Regions from separate parts of the Devosia salina genome, predicted to be linked through region 1. Evidence: predicted binding sites of a transcription regulator. Region 1 holds the regulator's gene; the other holds the start of a gene.

Region 1 (14,597 bases):
TCGGCAAGGCCATGGTCGTGGGCGATCAGGGCGGCATAACCGACGAAACCCGGGATTTGATGGCAGCCGCCGGCCTGGCGCACATCTACTCAATTTCCGGCCTGCATTTGTCCATTGTCGCCGGCGGCATCTTCTGGCTCGTCCGGCTGCTCCTGGCCGCTACACCGGGCCTGGCCTATTGGCCCGTCAAGCAGATCGCGGCACTGACCGGCATAGCCGCCGCTTTTCTATACCTGCTGCTGGCAGGCGGCATCGACAATGTTCCCGCCTTCCGGTCCACCCTGATGCTCGCGTTGATTTTCGGAGCGGTCCTGGCTGGCCGGCAGGCGCTCACCATGCGCAATGTCGCCATCGCCGCGCTGGTGATCCTCGTGATCGACCCGGCGAGTATCTTCGGGCCCAGTTTCCAGCTGTCCTTTGCCGCCGTTGTGGGGCTGATTGGCATATATGAACTGCCGCGTCCCCGCACCGGGGGATCGCGGGGGCGCATCCTGCAGATTGCCAACGTCGTCACCGCGACCGCCTGGACCAGTCTTGTCGCTGGCCTCGCCACCTTGCTGTTCTCGGCCTACCACTTCCACCAGACGGCACCTCTTGGGGTGATCGGCAATGTTCTGGCCTTGCCTTTTGTCAGCCTTGTGATCATGCCGTTCGGCCTAATTGCGGTCCTGGCGATGCCATTCGGCGCCGAGGCTCCATTCCTCTCCATCATGGGCTGGGGCATCGACCGCATGGTGGATGTGGCCGTCCTCGTTGCCGGGTGGAGCGCCGGCTGGACTGGCAACCCGCTGCTCTCGGGCTGGACCCTGCTGGTGGGTTTGCTGGCGCTCGCCTGGTTCGCATTTCTGGAAAATCGCTGGCGCCTGATGGCGCCGGCGCTGGCTGCCATGGTCATATTGATGTTCGGCCTGGAGCAGCGTCCCGACGTGCTCATCGCCGACACCACACAGGCCGTCGCCATCGAGGGCGGAGATGGGTTCGCACTGGCGAGTGGCCGCATCGGGAGTTTCGCTACCGATGTATGGAGCCGGCATTATCAGACGGCGATCGCCCAGGACCATGCCGGTGCCCGCTGTGATGGCCTCGGTTGCATCGTCACCACACCGCAATACCGGATCGCCATTGTGCGCAATGCGGCTGCTTTCGCCGAAGATTGCGGCACCAATGACCTGGTGATCGCCCGCATTCGCCCGCCCGGACAGTGCTACGCGCTCGGGCAAGTCATTGCTGCGAACGAACTGGCGAGGGGCGGCGTTCACACCGCCATCTGGAACGAGGGGGCAGGGCGCTTCGACATACGCCCCGCCATCGACACCCTCAATCGGCCCTGGAGAGTCTCGCCACCGTGACGCCGGCGGCCGCAATGCTGGCGCCGCCAAGCACATAGCCGGCCTCGTCAGGCGCAAGGGTCAGCCTTTGTTCGCTCGAGGCATAGTTCACATAGATGCGAAAATCGCCGCGCACCCGGCAACGGACACCGGCAGGCAGCGTCAGGGTTGGCGTGTCGGCTTCGGCAATCAGATAGTCAACGACGCGCTGAACCAGCGCCTTGTCGCCACTGGCCGTGAGGTAGAAGAGCTTCCCCTGCGAAACCAGCACGGGCACGCCCTCGACATCCTCCATCACCACCTCCGGACCCCCTTCGATCCTTTCGCGCCAGAGCCGCGTGGCGCCGCCGCCCTTGACCGCTACCTCGATGCCCTCGGGCAGGCTGTCGATGCGGGTTATCCTGGCATCAAGCAGGCCGGCGCCCAGGTCAGGGCCGAGCTGAGGAGGAATGGCAAAGTGGGCGGTCTTCGAGCCGGTGCGCGGGCCGATCAGCAGATGCCCATCAAAATTGGCAACGGCCTCGCGCAGCTCGTCCGTCCAGGCCATGAGGGCGGGAATGGCAACGATCTGGTATCCGGACAGGTCCGCGGTGGTGGGTGGCAGCACGTCCACGTCCAGCCCATGCTTGCGGAAGGCGGCATAGAGCGCACGGACATGATTGCCATGACCGAAGCCGGCGGCTTGGGGCTGGATCTCCCAGGCCCATTCGCTTTCATAGTCGTAGACCAGGGCAATCCGCGCTCGAGCAGGCGCCCCGGCAAAACCGATCTGGGTGAGTTCCTGGGCAACCTGGCCGGCTTCGGCATAGCCGGGCGCGGGCTCACTGTCCGGCCGCAGCAGGCCGGCATGCATCTGCTCCTGCCCAAACGGAGCCTGACGCCAGCGGAAGTAGGAGACCACCTCTGCACCATGGGCGAAGGCCTCCCAGGCCCAGAGGCGCGCCATGCCGGGCAGGGGATCGGGATTGGCATCCGCCCAGTTCACCGGCCCCGGCTGTTGCTCCATGATCCACCAGCGTCCATGGCCGACGGTCCGGTAGAGATCGTGGTGGAAAGCGGCATTGTCTGGATCGCCCTGGCGCAAATATTGCGCCTTGTGCTCGGGAGTTTCGTCACTCTTGGCCAGATGGCCTATGGGATATGAATCCCAGCTGGCGATGTCGATGCTCTCGCCGAGACGGTAGTGGTCGAACTCGCTGTAGCGGCTCATGAAGTTATGGATAACCGGCAGGTCGGGTCGCCGCGCCTTGAGGATATCGTATTGCACCTTGTTGAAGGCCGACACCTGCTCGGAAGAGTAGCGCCGGAAATCCAGTTCATGGGCAGGCGCAGCGTCGCAGACCAGCAGGTTCGGCAGATCGATCTGCTCGAAACTGTTGTACTCCATGGACCAGAAGACGGTGCCCCAGGCAGCATTGAGGGCACCGATCGTGCCGTATCTGTTCCTGAGCCAGAGGCGGAACCCGTCCCGCGCCGCTGGAGAATAGGAATAGGTGGTACCGTGGCAGCCATATTCATTGTCGGTCTGCCAGCCGCCAAGGGCCGGATGATCGCCAAGCGCGTCGGCAAGGATCTGGGTTATCCGGGCCGCTTCGGCGCGATAGCCTAGATGCGAAAAGTCATAGTGGCGGCGCGAGCCGAAGCCCTTGCGGTGCCCCTGGGCATCGACGGCCAGCATGTCCGGATGCTTGTCGACCATCCAGCGCGGTGGCGTGGCGGTCGGCGTGCCGACGATCACCTGAAGGTCGTGGCGACCGAGCACGTCCATCGCCCGGATCATCCAGTCGAGTCGAACATCGCTCGGGGTCGGCTCCAGCCGCGACCAGGCAAACTCGCCAATGCGCACGACGCGGATGCCGAGCTCGGCCATGCGGGCCGCATCCGCCTCCCACATCGCCTCGGGCCAGTGTTCGGGATAGTAGCAGACGCCTAAGGCCGGGTTGGTCATGTGTGGTCTCAGAGCTCGATCTTGGCTTCGGGCAGGCCGGCAATGTCGAGGTCGATATAGAAGACGCCGCCGGCAACCTTTTCCGTCGCCAGTTGCTCGGGCGACAGGTTCTTGTTGGCGGTCGTCAGGAACAAGCGCTTGAGGTCCTTGCCGCCAAAGGCCGGGCAGGTGACCTGGCTGACCGGTACCTCAATGATCCGGTCGATTGTCCCATCGGGTGCGTAGCGAATGACGCAGGATCCACCCCAGCGCGCATTCCACAGATAGCCCTCGCTGTCGACGACCGCACCGTCGGGATAGCCGCGATGCTCGGAGACATCCGCGAACAGTTCCCACGCGCCCAAGGGCAGGCCGGTCTGAGGATCCACCGCGCATTTGAGAATCTTCTGGTCCGGCGTGTCGGTCCAGTATGCGGTGCGGCCATCCGGCGAGAAGCAGGTGGCGTTTGGAATGGCCACTTCGCTGATGATCCGGGTCAGCTTGCCGGCGCGATAGTGGTAGACTGCGCCGTCCTTGGGCCCCTCGTCCTTGACCATGGTGCCGATCCAGAACGCCCCGGATGGGTGCACGCGGCTGTCATTGGTGCGATTGGCGGGGACGTCGCTCTCGATATCGGCAATCGGGGTGATTGCGCCGGTGCCGAGATCGAACCGCTTGAGGCCTGTTTCGGTAGCGAGCGCCAGGGTCGAATCATCGACGATGGCGGCGGCAGCGACAATCTCGTCGAAATGCCATTGATCCTGAAGCGTGCCCTCCGCGCTTGCCGCGAACAGGGTCTGGTTGTTGATGTCGAACCAGAACAATTGCGCGCGCCCAGCATGCCAGAACGGTCCTTCGCCAAGGGCGCACTGGCTGTCAATCAGGAGCTTCGCCGTCCCGGTCATTTTGCCGCTCCACGGTCATACGAGGCAACGGCCAGTCGAGCGCGATCGGCAATTTCAGCGACGCCCATGCCCGGCTTGAAGATGTATGTTCCGAGGCCAAAGCCAGTGCAGCCGACGGCGAAGAACTCGTGGAAATTGTCCGGATTGGCTCCGCCTACGGCATAGACCGGCAGCTGAGGCGGCAGCACTGCCTTCATCGCCTTGATGCCCTTGGCTCCGAGCACCTCTGCCGGAAAGAACTTGAGACCGGTCGCGCCGGCGCGAATGGCGGCAAAGGCGTCTGTGGGCGAGAAGACACCCGGATAGGATTTGAGTCCCAGGCCGACCGTTTCGGCGATCACCGCCGGATTGGTGTCGGGCGACACGATAAACGTGCCACCTGCACCGGCTACCGCGCGCACATCCTCGGGCGATAGCACCGTGCCCGCGCCAATCTCCGCCCGACCGGACAGGGCTGATGCGGCGCGCCCGATGCTGTCAACAGCGTTGGGCGAATTGAGCGGCACTTCGATAAGGGTGATGCCGGCTTCTACCAAGGCCGTGCAGACCGGAACGGCCTCCTCCGGTGTGATGCCGCGCAGAATGGCGATGATATGACGGTGTGACACTGGCAGGTCCTCAGGCAATCGAAGCGCGGGCGGCCTTGAGACCGGCGAGCACGACTTCGGTGGAATCAACGATGCGGCCGGTGGCGCCGGTCATGGCGAGCACGCGGGCATAAAGCGCGCAGAGTGCGGACGATCCGATGAGTGGAATTGGATCGGTGCCGATCTGGTTACGGTTCGCAGCGATCTCGGTGCCAATCAACAGGCCGGAGAGATAGCCGGCGCACCAGTCCGGGCTACGCCCCGAGAGCAAGGCGGCGGCCCGCACACGGAACAACTGCCCCAACAGATCTGCTGGATTGTCGAGGCCATCCCTGGCGCCTGCCTGGAAGCCATCGTCTCGCCCGGGACCATCAAGGACGCCATTGAGCGAGTGCCGCAGCACCGAATGGGTCTTGAGCAACTCGAATAGCTCCCCGGTCATGGCCGTGGTGAAGCCGACGATCCTCGTGCCTTCGAGCCGCGCCCACTTCGAGTGTGTGCCGGGCATGCAGACGAGCCCGGCATAGTCGGGCACCACCGAAGCGAGACCGAGAAGCTGGGTCTCCTCTCCGCGCATCACATTCTCGCCGCCGACCCGCTGGCAGACCCCGGGCAAGATGGAGACGATGACGTTGCCATCCGGCACTTGCGGGTGAACCGCGCCGCGCCCCAAGGTGCCCAGATCGGTGGGCGCCTCCAGATAAGGCGCTTCGAGCCAGCCCTGGCGTGCCCCGGCCATGCCGCACACCACCACCTCGATCCTGCGCCCGGCGGAGGGCGAAAGCTGCGCCAACACGTCGCCCAAGGCTGTGGGAAACTCCTGGGGCGACAGCTTGCCCATTCCCTTGTCCGAGGCTGCGGACGCAAGGACTGCGCCCATCTCGGACATGCCCCAGGCCCGCAGATTGGAGGTACCCCAGTCCACGGCTACCCATGCAATCGATTCAGTCACGTTCGTCCTCGCTCCCGGCTCCACCTGCTGCGCGGCGCGACCCTAATGCGGCGCCTTGTTGCTGGCCAGACCGATTCCTGTTGGGCGCATCAATAGCGCAGGGCACCGCCGCGCACCCGTCGCAGGGTAAGCCGCGTCAGCTTTTCCGCCAGATTTGCACCGCATTGCAAGCGCCATGAACTGATTTGTATGATTTTTTACCGCCAGCCCATTCACAGCGCGGCCCGGCGTGCTAGAACAGCCCCACCAAGGCCCTCACATCCGCGCCCTGGCGGATCAGCAAGGAACAGGCAAGATGACTGCAGACAAAGGCGGCGCCGGCGGCCGCAAACTCCGCTCGCGCGCGTGGTTCGACAATCCCGACAATCCCGACATGACCGCACTCTACCTTGAGCGCTACATGAATTTCGGCGTGTCGCGCGAAGAGCTGCAGTCGGGCAAGCCGATCATCGGAATCGCCCAGACGGGGTCCGATCTCAGCCCCTGCAACCGGCATCACATGGTGCTGGCCGAACGCGTGCGCGAAGGCATTCGCGAGGCGGGCGGCATCGCCATTGAGTTCCCTGTGCACCCCATCCAGGAGACTGGCAAGCGCCCCACGGCCGGACTTGACCGAAACCTTGCTTATCTTGGACTCGTGGAAGTGCTCTACGGCTACCCGCTGGATGGCGTAGTGCTGACCATTGGTTGCGACAAGACCACCCCGGCCATGCTGATGGGTGCCGCCACGGTCAATATCCCGGCAATCGCGCTCTCGGTCGGACCCATGCTCAACGGCTGGCACAAGGGCGAGCGTACTGGCTCTGGCACCATTGTGTGGAAGGCGCGGCAGATGCTGGCTGCCGGCGAGATCGATTACCCCAAATTCATCGAGCTGGTCGCCTCATCTGCGCCATCGACGGGCTACTGCAACACCATGGGCACGGCCTCGACCATGAATTCGCTGGCTGAGGCCCTCGGCATGCAGCTGCCGGGCTCCGCCGCGATTCCCGCGCCCTACCGTGATCGCCAGGAAATGGCCTACCGCACCGGCAAGCGGGCAGTGGAGATGGTGCATGAGGATTTGAAGCCCTCGGACATCCTGACCAAGGAGAATTTCCTCAACGCCATTGTGGTCAATTCCGCCATTGGCGGCTCGACCAATGCTCCCATCCATATCAACGCCATAGCGCGCCACATTGGCGTCGAGCTCAATATCGACGAGTGGCAGCAACACGGGCACAAGGTGCCGCTGCTGGTCAATTTGCAGCCCGCCGGCGAGTATCTGGGCGAGGATTACTATCATGCTGGCGGCGTGCCGGCCGTGGTCAACGAACTGATGAAGAAGGGCCTCATTCATGAGGGCGCCCCGACCGTCAACGGTAAGACCATTGGCGAGAACTGCGCCAAGACGCCCATCGAGGACGACAAGGTCATCCGCCACTTCGACAACCCGCTCAAGGCCGAGGCCGGTTTCCTGGTGCTGCGCGGCAATCTCTTCGACAACGCCATCATGAAGACCAGCGTGATTTCGCCCGAGTTCCGCGAGCGCTATCTGTCCGACCCGGCCCATCCGGGCATGTTCGAGGGCAAGGCAGTGGTGTTCGATGGTCCCGAGGACTATCACCACCGCATCGACGACCCCTCTCTCGAAATCGACGAGCACACGCTTCTGTTCATGCGTGGCGCAGGCCCCATCGGCTATCCGGGCGCGGCCGAGGTCGTGAACATGCGGCCGCCGGCCTATCTGATCAAGAAGGGTATATCGTCACTGGCCTGCATCGGCGACGGCCGCCAGTCCGGTACCTCGGGTTCGCCCTCGATCCTCAACGCCTCACCGGAAGCGGCCGCAGGGGGCAATCTCGCCATCCTCAAGACCGGCGACCGCGTGCGTATCGACCTCAACAAGGGCGAGGCCAATATCCTCATCTCTGACGAGGAGATCGCCACCCGTCGGGCCGCGCTGGAAGCCGAGGGCGGCTACAAGTTCCCCAAGCACCAGACGCCCTGGCAGGAAATCCAGCGCGGCATTGTCGGGCAGCTTGGCGACGGCGCCATCCTCAAACCTGCGGAAAAGTACCAGCGCATCGCCCAGACCGAAGGCGTACCGCGCGACAACCACTAAGGCATTGCTGGACAAGAATAAAACGAAGGCCCGCCAATCTGGCGGGCCTTATCATTTGGGCGAAAGAACTCTCAATACTTCCGCAGCAGCCCCACCAGACGCCCCTGCACCTTGACCCGGTCGGGCGGGAAGATGCGGGTTTCGTAAGCGGGGTTGGCCGCTTCGAGCGCGACCGTATCACCCTTGCGGCGCAGGCGCTTGAGGGTGGCTTCCTCGTCGTCGACCAGGGCCACGATGATTTCGCCGGTTGAAGCGTGTTCCTGCTTCTTGATGAGCACGGTGTCACCATCGAAGATGCCGGCCTCGATCATGGAATCACCACGTACTTCAAGGGCATAGTGCTCGCCTGCGCCCAACATTTCGGGCGGCACGGCAATGGTGTGCGAATGGGTCTGGATGGCTTCGATGGGCGTGCCGGCGGCGATGCGGCCCATGACGGGGATGGAGACCGGTCGGGCGTAATCATCTGATCCGCCACCACTATTTCGTGACGGGGGGGAGGCGACCTTGCCCAGATTGCCTTCGATGACCGCCGGCTCGAAGCGCGCCTTGCGGCCACCCAGCGAGGGGTTCATCGAATCGGGGAGCTTGACCACTTCGAGCGCCCGGGCCCGGTTGGGCAGGCGGCGGATGAAGCCGCGCTCCTCCAGCGCCGTGATCAGCCGGTGAATGCCGGATTTCGATGCCAGATCAAGGGCATCCTTCATTTCGTCGAAGCTTGGGGGAATGCCGCTCTCCTTCATCCTTTCGTGGATGAACATCAGCAGCTCGTGTTGTTTGCGTGTCAGCATTGGCCCCACAACCCCAGAATCGGAACATAGACGGAACGACCATACATGTTCCATTTATGTTCTGCAATGCCTTGGGTCCAGGAGTCCGTTAATGAACGGGTGCTGAACAAAATGTCAGAATCAGAAGGCGTTGATGGGCATGGCATCGACCATGGCGCCGGCCGGCTGGCCCGGATCATGCTCGGGCTGAACGATCAGGAGGCCGGCTTCGGCGAGGGACGAGGTGTGGCCGCTATCGGTCTGGCTGATGGGATCGGCCAGCATGCCATCGGCGCCATGAACCAGCCGCGCGCGCATGAAATGGCGTCGGGCGGTATTGGCCGGGGTGGGCGCGGCCAGCTTCAGGCGCCAGGGCTGTGGTTCGGCATGGCCCAGCCAGGCCCTCAGGGCCGGCTTGATGAAGACAAGGGCCGTGAGCATGGCCGAAACCGGATTGCCGGGCAGGCCGAAGACGAGGGTCCGTCCGCGCGTCCCGAACATCAGTGGTTTTCCCGGCCGCATGTTGATGCGCCAGAACGCGAGCGTGACACCAAGGTCCTTGAGGACATCCTGAACGAGGTCATGCTCACCGACAGAGGCACCGCCGGTCGTGATGAGAATATCGGGTTCCGCCGCAAAGGCGGTCGATAGCTGTGCCCTGAGCTGGGCGACATCGTCCGGGACGATGCCATGGTCGGTGACGGTGTCGGCATAGGGCGCCAGCATGGCCGCAAGGCCGTAGCTGTTGGACGCCACGATCTGGTCAGGACCGAGCGGATTGCCTGGCAGGACCAGTTCATCGCCCGTGGCGACAAGGCCGATGCGTGGGCGTTTCGCAACGGCCAGCGTTCCGGCATTGGCGGCCGCGGCTACGGCGATCTGCATGGGCGTCAGTCGAGTGCCGGCCGCGACGAGGACCTGTCCCGTTGCAAAGTCGTTACCCTTGGGCCGGATGCTGTGGCCGGGCCGGGCAGCGGCGGTGAAGCGGACCCTCTGCCCTTCGCGCACCGCCTCTTCCTGCATGATGACGGTGTCGGCGCCCTCCGGCACTGGCGCACCGGTGAAGATGCGCACGGCCTGGCCCGGCCCGAGCGCGCCGGGGTAAGCGGCACCGGCCTGGGACGTCCCGATGACGTCGAGCCAAGCGCCATCACTGACATCGACGGCGCGCATGGCGTAGCCATCCATGGCGCTGGCATTGAACGGAGGCTGGTCGTGGTGGGCAATAAGGGGTTCGGCGAGAACCCGTCCAGCGGCTTCGGCCAGAGTGACCGTTTCGACCGTGACGGGCGGGATATGCGCCAGAATGGCCTTCAGCGCCTCATCGACCGGCAAGAGGCTCATGCTTCGCGCCGGAAGTCGCCCGACTTGCCGCCTGACTTTTCGACGAGACAGAGGTCGGAAATCACCATGGCGCGGTCGATGGCCTTGGCCATGTCGTAGAGGGTCAGTGCCGCCGTGGACGCGGCGGTCAGGGCCTCCATCTCGACGCCAGTCTGGCCCGTTGTCTCGGCGGTGGCGAGGATGAGAATGGACGTCGCGCTGTCGCCTTCGATCTGGACGCCGACCTTGGTCAGCGGGATCGGGTGGCAGAGCGGGATGAGTTCCGAAGTCTTCTTGGCGGCCATTATGCCGGCGATGCGCGCCACGGCCAGGGCATCGCCCTTCTTGAGACCGCCGCCCAGAATGGTGGCGATGGTTCCGGCCTCGCCGCTCAGGCGCGCCTGCGCCACGGCCCGGCGACGCGTAACGGCCTTGTCACCGATATCAACGATATGGGCTTCGCCCTTTTCGTTGAGATGGGTGAGACCGCCCGCCATCAGCGCACGGTTTCCGGCGCGCCCATCAGCAGGGAGCGGGTGGCGGCAACCACATCGTCCTGCCGCATCAGGCTTTCCCCGACAAGGAAAGTGCCGACATTGCAGCGCTCGTCGAGCATCTTTACGTGCTCATGGGTCATGATGCCGCTCTCGCTGACCAGCAGGACACTGTCCGGAACCCCGGCCGCAAGGTTGACTGTGGTCTCCAGCGTCGTCTCGAAGGTGCGCAGATTGCGGTTGTTGACGCCGATGAATTTGGCATCGAGCGCCAGGGCGCGATCGAGTTCGAGCTGGTCGTGCACTTCCACCAGCGCATCCATGCCCCATTCCTCGGCGGCATCGAGCAGGTAGCGGGCAACATCGTCGCCAACGGCCGCCAGGATGATCAGGATGCAATCGGCCCCCCAGGAGCGGGCCTCGGCCACCTGATAGGTTTCGAACAGGAAATCCTTGCGCAACACCGGGAGCCGCGTGGCGGCACGCGCCTCGATGAGATAGCTGGGCGAACCCTGGAAGCTCGGCCGGTCGGTCAGCACGGAGAGGCAGGCGGCCCCGGCGGTTTCATATGCGCGGGCAATCTCGGCCGGATTGAAATCGGGGCGGATCAGCCCCTTTGAGGGACTGGCCTTCTTGACCTCGGCGATCAGAGCATATTGCCCCTTGGCGCGCTTGTCCTTGATGGCCTTGAGAAAGCCGCGCGGCGGGGGCTGGTCATGCGCCTCGGCCACGACTTCGGCCCAGGGGCGCATCGATTTGGCCGCAGCGATTTCTTCGCGCTTGTAGGATTCGATCTGCTTGAGAATATCACTCATGGTCATGCCTGCCTGTTGGATACGGCGACGAGGCGCGCCAGGGTTTCCTTCGCCTTGCCGGTGTCGACGGTGTCGCGCGCCAGGGCGATACCCTCCTCGATGGTCTCGACCTTGTCGGCGACCAGGAGGGCAGCGGCAGCATTGAGCAGCACCGTATCCCTATAGGCGCCGGGAGCGCCCTCGAACAGGGCCATGATGGCCGCCGCGTTCTCCGCCGGTTCGCCGCCCAGCAGCTCCTTCGGATCGGTCAGTTTCAGGCCGACCTGTTCGGGATGCAATTCGAAGCTCCTCAGATCACCATTGGCGATCTGTGCCACGAAATTGGGGCCGGACGTCGAGAGCTCGTCCAGCCCTTCGCTCGAATGGACCACCCAGGCCTTGATGGCGCGATTGGCGAGGAGGGCCGCGGCGACCGGCTCGACCCATTCCTGGTCGTAGACGCCCAGCAGATAGCGGCGGACGCCGGCCGGATTGGACTGCGGGCCCAGGAGGTTGAACAGGGTGCGCACCCCCATTTCGGCCCGCGCCGGCCCGACATGGCGCATGGCGGGATGGTGGTGCGGCGCAAACATGAAGCCGATATTGGCCTCGGCAATGGTGTTGCCGATCTGCTCGGGCGTGAGGTCCAGCTTGACGCCCAGAGCCTCGAGCGCCTGCGAAGAGCCGGAGCGCGACGACAGCGCCTTGTTGCCATGCTTGGCGACCGGCACGCCGGCCGCCGCGACGACCAGCGCCGTGGCCGTGGAGATATTGAGGCTGCCCACGCCGTCGCCGCCGGTGCCGACAATGTCGATGGCATCCTCGGGCGCCGAAACGGGCACCATCTGCTCGCGCAGGATGGAGACGGCGGCGGCAATCTCGCCGACCGTTTCACCCTTGAGGCGCATGCCCATGAGGAAGGCGCCGATCTGCGCCTGCGTCGCCTCGCCGGCCATGATCACGCGCATGGCGCCGCGCATTTCCTCGCCGGTCAGGTCTTTGCCTTCGGCAATCTTGTGAAGGGCGGTCTTGAGGTCCATCACGCAGCCTTCTTTCCGTTGAAGTCGCGGGCAATGTCGAGGAAATTCTGCAAGAGGGCGTGTCCATTCTCCGAGGCGATGCTCTCGGGATGGAACTGCACGCCATGCAGGGGCAGGCTCTTGTGCTGCATGCCCATGATCAGGCCGTCATCGGTGGTGGCCGTGACTTCCAGCTCGTCGGGCAGGGTGTCAGCCTTGACGATCAGGGAGTGGTAGCGCGTCGCCTCGAAGTCGTTGTTGAGGCCGCGGAAGATGCCCTTGCCGGTATGGTGGATCTTGCTGGTCTTGCCGTGGAAGAGGCTCGGCGCCCGCACCACGTCGCCGCCCAGTGCCTGGCCCATGGCCTGATGGCCAAGGCACACACCCAACATGGGAATGGTCGACTTGAAGCGGTTGATGACGGCCAGGCAAATACCGGCCTCATTGGGCGTGCACGGGCCGGGAGACAGCACGATGGCGTCCGGGGCCATGGCGGCGATTTCTTCAAGCGTAATCTTGTCGTTACGCCTGACGGTGATGTCGGCGCCAAGCTCGCCCAGGAAATGGACGAGGTTGTAGGTGAAGCTGTCGTAATTATCGATGACGAGGGTCTTGGTCATTGGCCTGTCCTCTGGGAGTGGTTCTGGTGGCGCCGTTCAGAACCAGCTTTGCCATCGATGCATCGAGAGCGTTGCAGGATTACCCCCACCCTTGATCCTTCTCCCCTTCAATCTCTCCACCGGAGAGATTGTCCCTCCGGGTCGGGTCAAAGCCCACAAGGGGGAGGGAGACGATGGACACCAGCGCCTCGGCCCTGCGCCTCCCTCCCCTTGATGGGGAGGGAATGAGGGTGGGGTGATGCCGCCACGCACACTGATATCCGCGATAGAATTCACTGCCCCACTCCCGCTTCGCCGGCATAGCGTAGCGCTTCCTCGGCGGCGCTGAAAAGGGCGCGGGCCTTGTTCTCGCATTCGAGCTGCTCGAGCTCGGGCTTGCTGTCGGCTACGATGCCGGCGCCCGCCTGAACGTAAAGCTTACCGTCCTTGACGATGCCGGTGCGCAGCACGATGCAGGTATCCATGGTGCCGTCGGCACCGAAATAGCCCACACAGCCGCCATAGATGCCGCGCCGCGACTTTTCGAGTTCGTCGATGATCTCCATGGCCCGCACCTTGGGAGCCCCCGACACCGTGCCAGCCGGAAAACCAGCCGACAGGGCGTCGACGAAATCATATTGCGGATCGAGCTCGCCCACCACATTGGAGACGATGTGCATGACGTGGGAATAGTATTCGAGGAAGAACTTGTCGGTGACCTTGACCGTCCCGATCTTCGCCACGCGGCCCACATCATTGCGCCCCAGATCGAGCAGCATCAGATGCTCGGACAATTCCTTGGGGTCGCTCAACAGTTCGGCCGCCAGCTCCTGATCACGCGTGGGCGTGGCGCCGCGCTTGCGGGTGCCCGCAATGGGGCGAATGGTGACCTCGCCATCCTGCACCCGCACCAGGATTTCCGGGCTCGAACCGGCCACCGCGAAGCTGCCGAAATCGAGGAAATACATATAGGGCGACGGGTTGGTGCGCCGCAGCGCCCGATAGAGAGCGGTTGGCGGGAGCGTGAAGTCGGCCGAAAAACGCTGGCTCAGCACCACCTGAAAGATATCGCCGGCGCCGATATAGTCCTTGGCCCGGGCCACCATCTCGAAATACTCGTCCTTCGAGGTGTTGCTGGTGACCGCGATGGAATCGAGGTCGGGCAGGGCAGGGGTGGTCGGCAGGGCCCGCGACAGGCGGGCAATCGCGTCATCGATCCGGCTTTCGGCCGCGGCCAGCGCCTGGGCCGCCGAGACACCCTTGCGCACATAGATGGGCGCCGTGAGATAGAGCTCGTCCTTGACCGTATCGAAGATGGCCAGGAGCGAGGGGCGCATCAGCACCGCTTCCGGGGTTTTCAGATCATCCGGATTGGCGTTGGGCAGCACTTCCATGTAGCGGACCATCTCATAGCCGAGATAGCCATAGATGCCGGCCGATTGCGGGGGCAGGCCCGCCGGCATGTCGATCTGGCTTTCGGCCACGAGCTTGCGCAGCGCATCGAGCGGCATGTCGTCCATGGGCTCGAAGGCTTCGGGGGCGGTCTGGGCACTGCGATTGATCGCGGCCTTGCCGTCCTCGACCTTGAGGATCAGGTCCGGCAACAGGCCGATGATCGAATAGCGGCCGCGGGTGGTTCCGTCCTGCACGCTTTCGAGCAGGAACGAATGGGTGCGACCAGCCGCCAGCTTGAGATAGGTGCCAATCGGGGTCTCCAGGTCCGCCACGATGCGACGCCAGACGAGTCCAGACTTTCCGGCATCGTATTGAGCGGCAAAGGTCTTGGAGTAGTCGT
Region 2 (14,597 bases), 1.9 Mb from region 1:
GCTTCGCCCTCCCCGTCGCCGACGTGGAAACCCATCGCGTCCGCTATGGTACGCCCTTCGCACTGATGGCGGAACTGAAGGCGCTGGGGGCCTCCAACCCACTCGCCGACCGGCCGCGCCGCTTCGCCACGCGCAGCCTGCTCGCCGCCGCAGCCGAGGCCTATGCCAGCCGCGACAGTGACCCCGATGGCCGCGTGCGGGCCACGCTGGAGATCATCTGGCTGGCCGGCTGGGTGCCGCATGAAAGCCAGCAAAAGCCGCTGCGCCCTGGCAGTGCCACGGTCAGCATGAAGGATGTGCTGGGCGGATCGACACCATGACGCTGACCATTTGGGGCCGGAGGACCTCGTCCAATGTGCAGGCGCTGATGTGGTGTGTCGGCGAGCTGGGCCTTGCCCACCTGCGTCACGACATTGGCCATGTCCATGGCGGCAATGACACGCCCGAATTTCTCGCCATGAACCCCAACGGGCTGGTTCCGGTACTCCAGGATGGCGATGATGAACCGATCTGGGAGACCGGCGCCATCCTGCGCTATCTGGCCGCCCGCTATGGCCCGGACAGCTTCTGGCCGACCGATCCCGCCCGTCGGGCGCGAGTGGACAAATGGGCCGAATGGGCCAAGCTCAATGTCGCCCTGGGCTTTACCGGCCCGGTCTTCTGGCAGGTCGTGCGCACCGCGCCATCGCAACAAGACCCGCGGGCCATCGCCGAGGCGCTGGCCAGACTGGCGTGCCTGCTGAAAATTGCCGAAGGGCAATTGGCCGACCGTGAATATCTGGCGGGCGATGACTTCACCCTGGCCGATATCCAGTTCGGCCATGTGCTCTATCGCTATTTCGACATCGACATCGCCCGTCCCGCATGGCCGGCGATCGAACGCTACTATGCCGCCCTCGTCCGGCGGCCGGCCTTTGCCGAGCACGTCATGGTGTCCTACGAACCCTTGCGCGTGACCGAATGACTGGCGCGCGCCTCGATCCATTCGCCGGCCATATCCTGATCCTGTCGGGCCATCCCGGCTCTGGCAAGACCACCACCGCCGAGGCGCTGGCGCATCTGCCGGGCCTGCCCAAGGTGCATCTGCATTCCGACGATTTCTGGGGCTATATCAAGACCGGCAAGATCGACCCCTGGCTGCCCCAGTCGCACAGCCAGAACCAGATGGTCATGGAGATTGCCGCGGGCGTGGCCGGCACCTATGCCCGCAACGGCTATTTCGTGGTGCTCGATGGCGTCATCCGGCCCTGGGCCCTGCCGGCCTTCCGGACACTCGGCCTGCCGCTCCACTATGTGGTGCTGCGTACCTCAGCCGATGAGGCGGTGTCGCGCTGCGAGGAGCGCGGTGGCGACAGCCTCACCGACCCCATTGTGGTCCGTTCCCTGCACGCCGAATTCGCCGATTTGGGCGATTATGAGCGCCATGCGCTCGACGCAGGCGGACTGGATCGCGCCGAGGCGGTCGCAGCGGCGATTGCGGCTTTCGCCTCTGGAGCCTATCGGCTCAGTGCACCGCCGACTTCGACAGAAGGTTGATGACCATCACCCCGGCAATGATCAGCCCAATGCCGACAATGGCCCAGGCATCGAGCCTCTGGCCATAAAGAGCAAAGCCGATCAGCGAGACAAGCACGATGCCGGCGCCCGACCAGATGGCATAGGCGATGCCGACCGGAATGGTCCTGAGCGTCAGCGACAGGCAATAGAAGGCCACGCCATAGCCCACGATCACCAGAATCGACGGCAGTACTTGCGTGAAGCTCTGCGATGCCTTGAGGGCGCTGGTGGCAATCACCTCGGCGATGATGGCGATGGCGAGAAACACATAATTGGACATGAGGGGCTCCGGCGGCGGCATCTTGTGAACCCGAAGCGTGAAGCCTGCAAGACAGTCCGGACGTGAAAAAGGCCGGTGTCGCCACCGGCCTTTTCATCATCAATCGGAAGGAACGGCTTATGCCGCCTCTTCGTCGCTTTCGGCTTCGGCCGCATCGGCCTTGGTGCGCTTCGGGCTCTTGGCAAGCTGCTTTTCGATCAGCTGCACCGCTTCGGTGAGGGTCAGCTTGCGCACCGCGCCGATCTCGCGGCTCATGCGGTCCATGGCCTGCTCGAACAGCTGGCGTTCCGAATAGGACTGCTCGGGCTGTTCCTCGGAGCGGTAGAGGTCGCGGACCACCTCGGAAATCGCGATCAGATCGCCCGAATTGATCTTGGCTTCATATTCCTGGGCGCGGCGCGACCACATGGTGCGCTTGACGCGGGCACGGCCGGTGACGGTATCGAGCGCCTTCTTGACTTCATCGTCTTCGGCCAGCTTGCGCATGCCGACGGACTTGACCTTGGCGACAGGCACGCGAAGGGTCAGCTTGTCCTGCTCGAAGCTGATCACGAACAGCTCCAAGGTCAGGCCAGCGACTTCCTGCTCTTCGATGGCGACGATCATGCCGACGCCATGGGCCGGGTAAACGACATGCTCACCCGTCTTGAACCCGAGCCGCTGCTGCTGCTTCTTGGCTACCATATGCTGGAACTCCTTGTTGACGCCCCAAATGGCTGGTTCCTTGCGGCAAGGACCGGCCATTCCTACTCGTTTGGCGCCCGACCCGGGCGCTTAAGCACAGTCAAACCCCATGTCGCCCCGGGTCCGCTTTTCCGGAACGGCATGCATCCACTCTGTCTGGTGTCAAAAAAATCGTGCCTTGCGGCACGGGCTGGGTGATGGGCTCAACTGCATATGGTGACACCATAGCACAATTTTTCAGCAGAATCAAAAGTTACGAATCAGGCAGCACCAATCGGCCGCCCACCGGGCAGCCTGATATGTCCAGAACGTGACAAAGCCTTGTCGCGGCTTGCAAAAACGTCTCGGGCCCGCCAGGGCGCCGGGCCTAGTCGCCCTCGCCGGGCGCCTCAGTGAAGTATTTGGCCAGCTTGCCGTCCTCGCCATCACGCTCTTTTGCCTCGGGCAAGGGGTCGCGCCGCTCGGTCAGGTTCGGCCAGGAGGCGGAGAATTTGCGGTTGAGCTCAAGCCATTCGTCCAGCCCGCTTTCGGTATCGGGCTTGATGGCTTCGGCGGGGCATTCGGGCTCGCACACGCCACAATCGATGCACTCGTCCGGATGGATCACCAGCATGTTCTCGCCTTCATAGAAGCAGTCCACCGGACACACTTCCACGCAGTCGGTATATTTGCAGGCGATGCAATTGTCGGTGACGATATAGGTCATCTAGGAGGCGATCCCATCTAAGTGCGGACGGACCCTTGGGTGCAGGTCAACCCGCCTGTCTCAACGGGTCCGGTGCTAAACCGTTTTCCGCTTCCTCGCAAGGCCGTCACGAGGGACGGTTTGGCGCAGTCTGCCGCCCGACCGGAAGACTTGCCTAATCCTCGTCTTCACCACGCAATCGGTCGGTATCCCGCCGCTCTTTCTTGGTTGGACGCCCCGCTCCGGACGGTCTTTGCGCGATCGCGGCATCATAGGGCGACAGCTCCGCGCGCGGCACCGGCGGCGGTGACATGTCCTCGTAGAGCCCCTGCGCTTCGCTGGCCGGCCCGCGCCGCGTGCCGCAATCAAGGATGCGCCAGACCACGATGCGGTTGTGCAGCGACATGGTCAGCACATCGCCTGCGCCGACCTTGAAATCGGTACGCTCCGTCTTCTCGGAATTGACGCGAACCGCGCCGCTTTCGATGATTTTCTGCGCCAGCGTGCGCGACTTGACGGCGCGCGAAAAGAACAGGAACCGGTCGAGCCGCTCCTTGCGGATCGGTGTCTCGACCGCCCCGGCCAATTCTATTCCGACTTGCCGCGCAGGGCGGCGAGGGCCGCAAAGGGGCTGTCCGGATCGAACACCGGCTTGCGCTCCTCGCGCGGCGGCCGACGGTCATGACGTTCGCCGCGATCCGCCTTGTCCGGGCGCCCCTTGCCATGCCCGGGCTTGCCGCCATGGGTGCGTTCTTCGCCATCGCCGCGCCGGGGACCCTTGCCATTGTGGCGCGGCCGGTCGTTGCGGCGGCCCTGCTGGCCCTCGGCATCGCCCTCGCCGCGGCGTGGTTGCCGCCCGCGGTGATTATTGTCATTGTGGCGTCGCCCGCCGGGGAACCAGACCTCGTCGAATTCCGGCTCGGCCGGTTCCGTCGCCGCGGCCTCGGCTGGCGCCGCATCGGGCACCACGCCTTCAGAGACAGCACTTTCGCCGACCGTTTCACTCGCGGCAGCGGCTTCATCGACCGGCTCGACACTGGCAGGCGCCGCCTCCAGAGACTGTTCGAGGGCCTCGCTTTCCTCGGAAGCCTCGGCCGGCACCACCGGCGCCGGGGCCTTGGGCGTGCGGCGCACGCGATAGCCCAGCGAGGAGAGGATGGAGGCGAAATCATCGCCCGAGCAACCGAGGAGGCTGGTCATCTCCACGGTGACGCGGAAGCCATTGCCCTCGGCGGCGCCGGCCGGAAGGTCACCGGCATAGGGACGAGAGGCATCGAGCGCGATCAGCGGGCGGATGATGTCGGCCAGGCGCTCGAGAATATCGACGCGCACGGCCCGGCTGCCCGCGACCTTGAAGCCGGCAATTTCGTAAAGCCGCGTATCGACCTCAGGGTCCACGACAAAGGAGGTGCGGCCCGAAAGCACGATATGGGGAATGTCGGTGACGCCCGGCTGGCGCACGCCGCCATGCTTGAGCGCATAAAGGATCAGCGCCAGTTCGCGCGGAGCCGGCTTCAACGAAAGCGGCAGGTAGATGTGATAGGCGCCAAACTTGATGCCGAGCTTTCTCAGCTTGCCGCGCACATCCTGGTCGAGCCCCTTGACCTCGTCGGCCACGGCGTTGCGTGGCAGAAGCCCGATATGCTCGAACAGCTGGTAGGCCAGGCCGCGCGCCGTGCCCTCGAGATCGGCCGGCGCCTCGAGCGCCATGACCTGTTCGAGCACGGTATTGATGTGATGGCGCAGCCAGAGCGAGAGGCGGTCCTGGACCTTTTCCAGATCCGGGCCGGTCAGCGTCTCGTCGGCCAGCATGATGATTCGCGGGCGATAGAGGCTGTCGCCTTCGGCCAGCTCGGCCACGATCTCGCCGCGCCAGCGCAGGCGCCCGTCGGTTGCCAACACGAATTCTTCATTTGGCGAACCGGCCAATCTCTCGGCACGATGGTGTATCTCCGGGGCCACCACCGAGTCGGCTGCGCCGCGCAATCCCTTGGCGTCCATTTCGCCATCATTGCGGGCCAGGGTGAAGCGGAAGCCTTCGAGCGTGCCGATGAGATGGCCTTCCAGCCGCACTTCGCCGCGCTCGGTAATTTCGGGAGATACCATACGTTTGTCTTTCAGATGGCGGAGCAACACACTGGTGCGCCGGTCCACGAAGCGCTGGGTGAGCCGCTCGTGCAGAGCGTCACTCAGGCGGTCCTCAATGTCTCGCGTCTTTTCGCGCCAATAGGTGGGGTCTTCAAGCCAGTTTTTGCGGTTGGCGACAAAGGTCCAGGTCCGGATCTGCTTGATCCGATTACTGAGTGTATCGATGTCACCTTCTGCATTGTCGCAAAACCGGACCTGCTCGGCAATCCAGTCTGCCTTGACCGCTCCAATTCGCCTCAAATCGGAATAAATACGGGTGACGATCTCGCCATGAGCCGCCGGTGAAATCCCCTGATAGTCGGGAATCTGGCAACATTCCCAGAGCAGTTTGACCGCATCGTGACCGCGCGCCAGCGCGCCGGCCTCATTTCGCGCCAGAAATTCCAGCGCCTGCTGGTCGGTCGCAATCGGCACGCGGGTCAGCGTGCGATCCTGCGGCGCCAGCTCCAGGGAATGGCGCAGCCCCTCGATGGAGCCGAAATTGAGGTTGGAATTGCGCCACTGCACGACCTTGACCGGCTCGAAGTCATGGGTTTCGAGGGCAACCACCAGTTCTTCGTCGAACCCTTCCGTGCCGCCCGTGACCCCAAAAGTGCCATTGTGGCGGTGCCGCCCGGCGCGCCCGGCGATCTGGCCCAGTTCGGACGGCGTCAGCGGCCGGCTCTGGTGGCCATCGAACTTGGTGTCGTCGGCAAAGGCGACATGGTGGATGTCCAGATTAAGCCCCATGCCGATGGCATCGGTGGCCACGAGAAAGTCCACATCGCCATTCTGGTAGAGCTCGACCTGGGCATTGCGGGTGCGCGGGCTGAGGGCCCCCATCACCACCGCCGCCCCGCCGCGCTCGCGCCGGATCAATTCGGCAATGGCATAGACCTGGCGGGCCGAGAAGGCGACGATGGCCGAGCGGGCCGGCTGCCGCGACAGTTTCTTCGACCCCGCATAGGTGAGCTGGGAAAAGCGCGGCCGGTCGATGATCTCGGCCTGCGGCACCAGCTTGCGCACCACCCCGGCCATGGTAGCCGAGCCCAGGAGCAAGGTTTCCTGCAGCCCGCGCGCCTTCAGGATGCGGTCGGTAAACACATGACCGCGGTCGAAATCGATCGCGGTCTGGATTTCGTCCACCGCCACGCAATCGACATGGATATCCATGGGCATGGCTTCGACCGTTGCCACCCAGTAGCGCGGCTTGGCCGACACGATGCGCTCTTCGCCGGTGACCAGCGCCACGGCCTGCTCGCCCACCCGCTCGACCACCCTTGTATAGACCTCGCGCGCCAGAAGACGCAGCGGCAGGCCGATCATCCCGGTGGGATGGGCCAGCATGCGCTCGATGGCATAATAGGTCTTGCCGGTATTGGTCGGCCCAAGGATCGCCTTGACCGACTGGGAGGGAAAAAAGCTCATCGCCCCCTATTTAGGGTGTCACTGCGCCGCTTGCGAGAGGCATTGCGCGCTTGTCCCGTCAAAGGACAGTTCCGCCCTGCCAGGGCCACAGGACTTAACGGCCGGAACGAAGGAGGAACGAAACAGAACCGAATCGGCGCGACTCACTGAATCCCGGTTTGTTCACGGCTAGATGTGGGGGGCGGGACTGCCGATTCTATACAAGGCCGGACACTGGGCGCCGAAACAGACCATCCCGGCGGCGCTTTGCGGCCCGGAACCGTTCAGACTGGTTGCCATGGGGTTAATTTCCGGCGGAATGGGCCAAACCTGAATAAGACGTAAACCCATGTTTTTCTGATATTTTTTCTGTCTTCACCGCGTCACACCGAGGAGTCCTGATGTTTTCCTGCGTGTCTTGAGGAAAAACTGCGTTGACGTGCCGGGATGGGACAGCGGCCACTGACAGAGCCTGTCATCGCGCGGGTGCACCATCGGGCCAGTTTCAATCCCGAGGACAGTCGCGATGACGGACCTTTCTCCCTTCACCCTCCCCCAGCCGCTCGCTCGTTATTTCGAGCGCAGAGGCAATGTCGACGCAGCCACGATATTTGCGCCGGCCGCCACCGTGACGGATGAAGGCCACACCTATCGGGGGCCGACTGAAATCGGCCACTGGCTCCGATCGGTCGAGCAACGTTACCGCCCCCGCTATCGCATCCTCGGTGCCGAGACGCACGACAGGCGCACCGTGGTGACCTTTGAGGTATCGGGCACGTTCCCGGGCAGCCCGGCCGTCCTGCGCCAGGCCTTCAGGCTCGATAACGCGGCGCGCATAGAAAGCCTCGAAACGCTCTAGCTGCCCCATTCCGGCACACTATCCGCCCGACTTCGTGTCCCTGCTTAACCTTCGAACCAAACCCGGAACGAACAGGGACTGAATCGGGCGAGAATCACGAATGCGGCTTTGTTCTCTACCAGATGTGGTGGCCCGGGCGGCCTCACCCCACCAGCGCATCCAAGATGTTGCAGATACAGGCAAATTCCCGTTCACCGCTGTGAAGATGGGGTTAATTTGGGCGCTCCGAGCCGCTTTCCTGCCGCCGTCTTACCGGAACAAAGTGCAAATGCCGCCCGTCCGTTAACCGGCAGGCGGCGCGTTCCGGGGGCCATGGCCCCGCAAAATTGTCAAAAAACGCTTTGACCGTCCGAAACCGGGACAGCGCCTCAGCTGTCGGCGCGGGTCAGCACCATGGAGAGATCGCCCATCGAGGTGCCGATATTGACGCGATAGGGAATGAAATAGCCGGTCTCTCCCAGGGGCGCGTACCACAGGATCATGCGGCTGGTCTCGGCGAGATAGCTCGTCATCTCCGAACTCTCGAAATGCCCCGAGATCGGCTGGTACTTGAGCGAGCAGGCCACCAGCGGTCCCTGATAGCCGGTGCGTGGCGAAGTGGCCTCGTCATTGTCGAGAAAGTCGAGACGGATATTGAAGCGCTCGACGCCGGTGAAGATCTTGAGCGTACGGTCGCACAGGTGGCGATCCAGCGCGCCGCCCTTGAGCACGAAGGCGGAGAGAAAATCACCCACCCCGGTCAGTTGCGCGCGCTCCAGCGGCACCCGATCATAGCTGTCGAGAACCGGCGGCTCGACCTGGAAGGCGCTGACATTGCGGTTCTGGTAGCCGACATTGGCCGAGAAGACTTCGCCATTGGCGCGCGTCTCCAGCTTGAAGCTTTGCGACTGCAGGCTCGAGCCAGCCGAGGACCCCGAGGCCGCGGCCGTCGCCGTGCCACTGGCCACCACGCTGCCGAGCCCGGCGACCCGCGCCGACAGGTCGAGCCCGTAGCGCGCGCCATCGTCGGTCAGGTCGATATCGACCAGGGCCACATTGATGCCGCCCACGGTGACGACATAGCTGGCCCGCGCATCCACGGGCGCCGCCTGCGCCGTCTCCAGGGTAAGCGGGGCAAGCGCGGCAAGCAGGACTAGGGCAGTGCGGATCACGGTCGTCTTCTCGGCTGCAGGGTCTCGCGCGCGAAGCCGGCTGCGCGGGACGAATCACGGAATATCCCCAAAGTGACGCCCCCTCGGGGCCGAAGCAAGGCGCTCGCACGCGTTTGAATCGGCCTTTGGCTTGACGCGAGAGGGGCTTTTCTCTAAAGAGCCGCGAGATTTCATGACAAATGAGGCCCGTTGCGGACTTCCCGCCACGTGAGGACCTTTACACAAACAGGATCTAGACCAATGGCACGTCGCTGCGAACTGACCGGCAAGGGCGTTATGATGGGCAACAATGTTTCGCACGCCCTCAACCGCACCCGCCGCCGTTTCCTCCCCAATCTGGTGAACGTCACCCTGATCTCGGACGCGCTGAGCCGTCCGGTCAAGCTGCGCATCACCACTTCGGCCCTGCGCACCGTCGAGCATCGCGGTGGCCTGGACGCGTTCCTCCTCAAGCAGGATGACGCCGACCTGTCCCCGCTGGCCCTGGGCCTCAAGAAGGAAATCCGCGCGGCCCTCGCCGCCTGATCGATCTTCCGATAGATTTTCGACCGCGTGGTGGGCAACTGCCACGCGGTTTTGTTTTGGCGGTGCAACAAATGCGCCGTGGCGCCCTCGAGGCCATCCGAGGGTGACGCAGAAGGGGTGAGATGCTATCTCAGCCCGATATCAAACCCCGCCCCGGTCTGTTGCCGGTCAGCGGTCACACAGAAAGTGCAGTCAGATGCTGTCTCGTTTCCTCGCGGCCGTGGCCGCCATGGTCGTGGTCGTCGCCGCGTCCAATATCCTGGTGCTCTACCCCTTCCAGTTCCAGCTCGGTCCGGTCAACCTGGCCGATCTGTTGACCTGGGGCGCCTTCACCTTCCCCTTCGCTTTCCTGGTCACCGACCTGACCAACCGCTATGACGGCCCGCAAAAGGCGCGGCTCGTGGTGCTGGTCGGCTTCCTGGTCGGCCTTGGATGCTCGTTCTATCTCAGCTACCACCCGTTGCCCTGGAACCCCGAGGGCGGCTCGGCCACCACCCAGCGCATCGCCGTGGCCTCGGCCGCCGCTTTCGTGATCGGGCAATTGCTCGACATCACCATCTTCTCGCGCCTGCGTGCGGCCAAGGCCTGGTTCCTGCCGCCACTGGCCGGCTCACTGTTCGGCTCGGTGCTCGACACCACGATCTTCTTTACGATCGCCTTCGCCCCGGCCCTGGCGGGCATCGATGCCCTGTTCGGCCTCGAGGACGGTTCGCTGGGCTTCCCCGCCCCCTGGCTGGGCGTCGGCCCCGAAGTGCCGCTCTGGTTCTCGCTGGCCTGTGGCGACTTCCTGGTCAAGTTCCTGGCCGCCCTGCTGCTGCTGGCGCCCTATCGCGCGCTGATGGGCAAGCTCAAGCCCCTGCCGCCGCTCGGCGCCCTGGCCTGAAACGCCAATCGCGATGATTGCTGGCACCGGTCCATTCGTGGGCCGGTGTTTTGCCTTCAGGAGCCCCGCGGCGGCATGAAGGCATTGTCTGCGGCCGGCTCCAGGATGGAGAAGACATTGCCCTCCGGATCCTTGCAGGTGATGAGGTCGCCCACGCCAGGCATGGCGGTTTTTGGCACGATGATGCTGCCACCGCGCTCGGTGATCTTCCTGGCGTAGTCATCGGCCGAGGGCACCTCGATGGTCGGTGTCATGGATTGCCAGGGCCTGTCGCGCTGGGCAATGCCGCCACCGATCCCCGTACCATCCTGTCCGGTGCCGAGCAGCCAATAGGGTATGGGTCCATCGAGCTTGATGATCGGCCAGTCAAATACCTCCGCATAGAACTGGGCCGCGCGCTGCGGATCGTCCGCGGCAATATCGATGTGAACGAAATGCGGCATGGCACCACCTCCCGAATGTGTCATTGCTGCACGAAGCGGGCGGGGGCGGGTTGACGCCGGTCAAGAATTATTCGGGCAGCGCGAACTCGAGCAGCAGGGTGCGCTGCCAGTCATTGAAGTTATTGTCCGAACCGATGAGGATGCGGGTCTCGCCACCCGGCGTCCGGTGCACCAGCAGGCTTTCCATGTTGTCGATCTCGCCGCCCTGGGCCGAGAGCAGCAATTGCCCTTGCATCAGATTGCCGGGCCGCACTTCTGCCGCCGGCACGCGCCGCAGGTTCATCACGAAGGCGAAGAGCGACACGCCCCGCTCGAGCACCAGCAGGTCACCATTGGGCAGGAACTTGCAGTCGGTCGGGTTGACGATGGGGCTGTTGACATAGCCGATCGGCCCCTTGTCCCGGGCCCCGAGCAATTCGCCGCGGTGATTGCCGTTTTCATCCAGCGCCTCCTCGGTGAGCAGCAGGGTCGATCCCGCGATGGGCGAGGCCGGCGGCGCCACGCAGGCGGCTTCCAGTGAACCATTGGTCCGCAGATCGCTCAGCCATTGCGGTATGCCGATCTCGCGCGCCGCCCCTGCGGGCTTGCCGTCGCTGATGGCGAAATCGGCGACGCGCGTCAGGTGTTCGAAGCTCACTCGGATGGCCGCGGGTTCGCCATTGCGCCAGATCGTGTCGGCGCCCTCCGCATCCTTGGCATATTGGCGCGGCAGCACCTCGCCGCCGGAATTGCGCATCGGCTCTATGGTGACGCCGATGAAACCAAAGAGCCGGTCCGACTGGTCATAGGCCAGTTGCCCGGCGATGAAATTGCCGCGGTCGGAAATGAAAGTGACGCGCTGGTCCGGCCCCGTCTGGGCAAGGCTCGACAGGCCGCCAAAGGTGTCGTCGGGACTCTGCAGCGTCAATCCGCCACGAAAGATCAGCCCTTCGACCGGCTGGTCGAGTTCGGCCCCCTTGAACCGGGTCACCGGCGCGGCGCTCACCGTCGCCTCCACCGCCCCGGCTGGAGAAGCCAGGAGCAGCAGGGCGGCGGCAAGGGCAGACCGCACCATCATCCCCGGGCCCGCCTTCGGCTCTGGGCCGGCATTTCCTCGTCGAACAGCGCCGCCAGTTCGTCTGTCAGCGCCCCCGCCAGTTCCTCGGCATCCAGCAGCGTCACCGCGCGGCGATAATAGCGGGTCACGTCGTGACCGATGCCCACGGCCACGAGCTGGATGGGCGAGCGGGTCTCGATATCTTCGATCACCTGCCGCAGATGGGCCTCGAGGTAATTGCCGGCATTGACCGACTGCGTCGAGTCGTCGACCGGCGCGCCATCGGAAATCACCATCATGATGCGGCGCTGCTCGGGGCGGGCCATCAACCGCTTGCGCGCCCATTCGAGCGCCTCGCCATCGATATTTTCCTTGAGCAGGCCCTCGCGCATCATGAGGCCCAGATTGCGCCGCGCATGGCGCCAGGGCTCGTCGGCGGCCTTGTAAATGATATGGCGAATGTCATTGACGCGACCGGGATTGGCCGGGCGATTGGCTTCGAGCCAGGCCTCGCGGCTCTTGCCGCCCTTCCAGGCGCGGGTGGTGAAGCCCAGGATTTCGACCTTGACGCCGCAACGCTCCAGCGTGCGCGCGAGAATGTCTCCGCAGATCGCCGCAATGGTGATCGGGCGGCCGCGCATCGAGCCGGAATTGTCGATCAGAAGGGTCACGACCGTGTCGCGGAAGTCGGTGTCGTTCTCGACCTTGAAGCTGAGCGCCTGCAGCGGATCGGTGACCACGCGGGTGAGACGGGCCGTATCGAGCAGGCCCTCTTCGAGATCGAACTGCCAGCTGCGGTTCTGCTTGGCCATCAGGCGCCGCTGCAGCTTGTTGGCCAGCCGTGCCACGGCACCCGCGAGGTTTTCGAGCTGCTTGTCGAGCAGGGCACGCAACTGGTCGAGCTCGTCGGGCGGGCACAGCTCGGCCGCCTTGACGATCTCGTCATATTTCTGCGTGAACACCTTGTAGTTGAACTGGTTGGATAAGCGCTCGCCGCCATCCTTGGCGGGCGGGGGCATCGGCGCATCCTCGCCCGCCTCGGCCTCGGCATCCTCGTCGGCATCGGCCATGTCGGCCTCCATGCCTTCGACATCGCCGGTGTCTTCGCTTTCGCCGGCCTGCTGGTCCTCGTCCGAATCGGCCTGCTCGTTTTCGCCGTCGCCCTGCTCGGGTGCCTCGTCCGACCCCTGGGCCTGTTCAGGCTGGTTGTCCTCGGCGGCATCCTCGTCGCTCTCGGAGGGATCCTCCATGTCGCTTTCGGCAATGAGATTGAGATCGCGCAGCACCTTGCGGGCCGCCTTGGAGAAATCCTCCTGGCTCTCATAGGCCTCGAGCAGGCCTTCGAGCGAGGTGCCTGCCTTGGCTTCGATTTCGCCGCGCCACAGATCGACCAGCGCATGGCCAGAAGGCGGCACGTCGACCCCGGCCAGCTTCTCCCGCAGGATCAGTCCCAGCGCTTCGGCCAGCGGGGCGTCGCCCTTGTCGTCCACTTCGGCGAAATTGGCGCGGAACAGCCGGTCTTCCAGCATTTCATGGATATTGCCGGTCATGCCCGGCATGCGGATGCAGCCCAGCGATTCGACGCGCGCCTGTTCCAGCGCATCAAAGGCGGCGCGCGCCTGCGGGTCCATGGGCGAGCGCTTGCGATGCGTTTCCGGATCGTGGCTGGCGAGCCGCATGGCCATGGCATCGCCCTGGCCGCGGGCAATGGCGATGTCGCGCTTGGTCGGCAGGCGCGGCAGATTGGCCAACCGGGCCTTGTCCGAGGTGAGCAGGGGCCGGTCCGCGGTGAAGCTCACCTCCAGGTCGGCCTTGCCCCCGATGGCGCGCACCGTCGCACCCATGGCCGATTTGAAGGCCTGGGTCTGGTCGGGCTTGTTGGGCTTGCTGCGCGGTGGTTGTGCCATGGTCGTCAATTCGCTTCTGGCCGGAGAAGGATAAGGCCCCCTCACCCGGCCCGTTGGGCCGACCTCTCCCCCAGGGGGAGAGGTAACGTTGTGGCGCGCTCGGTGCCCACTTCACCTCTCCCTTTGGGGGAGAGGTCGCCGCGCAGCGGCGGGTGAGGGGGCCTTGCGAGTTAGGCCATCACCGCCAGGTTGGCGGAGCTTTCCGGCAGGTCTTCGCCGAACACGCGCTGGTAGAACTCGGCCACTACCGGGCGTTCGAGCTCGTCGCACTTGTTGAGGAAGGTCAGGCGGAAGGCAAAGCCGATATCGCCGCCGAAGATGACGGCATTTTCCGCCCAGGTGATGACGCCGCGCGGGCTCATGACGGTGGAAATATCGCCATTGATGAAGGCCGAGCGCGTCAGGTCCGCCAGGCGCACCATATTGGCGATCTGCTTCTTGCCCTTCTCGGTCTCGCCATAGCTCTTGTTCTTGGCGAGCACGATGCCGACTTCCTTGTCATGCGGCAGGTAATTGAGCGTCGTCACGATGCTCCAGCGGTCCATCTGGCCCTGGTTGATCTGCTGGGTGCCATGATAGAGCCCCGAGGTGTCACCCAGGCCAATGGTATTGGTGGTCGAGAACAGGCGGAAAGCCGGATGGGGCACGATGACGCGGTTCTGGTCGAGCAGCGTCAGCCGGCCCGACTGTTCGAGCACGCGCTGGATCACGAACATCACGTCCGGGCGGCCGGCATCATATTCGTCGAACACCAGCGCGACATTGTTCTGCACCGCCCAGGGCAGGATGCCGTCGCGGAATTCGGTGATCTGCTTGCCGTCCTTGAGGACGATCGCATCCTTGCCGACGAGGTCGATACGCGACACGTGACTATCGAGATTGACGCGGACCAGCGGCCAGTTGAGGCGCGCCGCGACCTGCTCGATATGGGTCGACTTGCCGGTGCCGTGATAGCCCTGCACCATGACGCGGCGGTTATAGGCAAAGCCGGCCAGGATCGCGAGCGTGGTGTTGCGGTCGAACAGGTAGTCCGGGTCGATCGGCGGCACGTGG

Evidence for each region. The regulator LexA, encoded in region 1, represses DNA repair genes until DNA is damaged. The targets are predictions, from matches to a motif close to TGTTCNNNNTGTGTTCNG.
Region 2: K1X15_RS17735 (helicase-related protein) is a predicted target of LexA. The motif match lies at 6,864-6,881, and genes of this name have one in related genera.

What each region holds. Positions count from the first base shown of each region.
Region 1 covers NZ_CP080590.1:1,699,019-1,713,615, forward strand. Annotated here, with positions in the region: gene K1X15_RS08120 (ComEC/Rec2 family competence protein) at 1-1,349, shown strand, start outside; gene K1X15_RS08125 (beta-galactosidase) at 1,318-3,276, opposite strand; gene K1X15_RS08130 (SMP-30/gluconolactonase/LRE family protein) at 3,285-4,160, opposite strand; gene K1X15_RS08135 (2-dehydro-3-deoxy-6-phosphogalactonate aldolase) at 4,157-4,768, opposite strand; gene K1X15_RS08140 (2-dehydro-3-deoxygalactonokinase) at 4,779-5,699, opposite strand; gene K1X15_RS08145 (IlvD/Edd family dehydratase) at 5,995-7,803, shown strand; gene lexA (transcriptional repressor LexA) at 7,875-8,594, opposite strand; gene K1X15_RS08155 (molybdopterin molybdotransferase MoeA) at 8,715-9,917, opposite strand; gene moaC (cyclic pyranopterin monophosphate synthase MoaC) at 9,914-10,393, opposite strand; gene trpC (indole-3-glycerol phosphate synthase TrpC) at 10,393-11,205, opposite strand; gene trpD (anthranilate phosphoribosyltransferase) at 11,208-12,224, opposite strand; gene K1X15_RS08175 (anthranilate synthase component II) at 12,224-12,823, opposite strand; gene trpE (anthranilate synthase component I) at 13,096-14,597, opposite strand, start outside.
Region 2 covers NZ_CP080590.1:3,611,900-3,626,496, forward strand. Annotated here, with positions in the region: gene K1X15_RS17700 (methyltransferase domain-containing protein) at 1-320, shown strand, start outside; gene K1X15_RS17705 (glutathione S-transferase family protein) at 317-964, shown strand; gene K1X15_RS17710 (AAA family ATPase) at 961-1,536, shown strand; gene K1X15_RS17715 (DMT family transporter) at 1,505-1,837, opposite strand; gene K1X15_RS17720 (CarD family transcriptional regulator) at 1,955-2,521, opposite strand; gene fdxA (ferredoxin FdxA) at 2,889-3,227, opposite strand; gene K1X15_RS17730 (RNA-binding S4 domain-containing protein) at 3,382-3,792, opposite strand; gene K1X15_RS17735 (helicase-related protein) at 3,795-6,761, opposite strand; gene K1X15_RS17740 (nuclear transport factor 2 family protein) at 7,267-7,599, shown strand; gene K1X15_RS17745 (DUF3108 domain-containing protein) at 7,968-8,750, opposite strand; gene rpmB (50S ribosomal protein L28) at 8,991-9,275, shown strand; gene K1X15_RS17755 (queuosine precursor transporter) at 9,472-10,158, shown strand; gene K1X15_RS17760 (VOC family protein) at 10,215-10,601, opposite strand; gene K1X15_RS17765 (esterase-like activity of phytase family protein) at 10,669-11,658, opposite strand; gene cobT (cobaltochelatase subunit CobT) at 11,655-13,544, opposite strand; gene cobS (cobaltochelatase subunit CobS) at 13,715-14,597, opposite strand, start outside.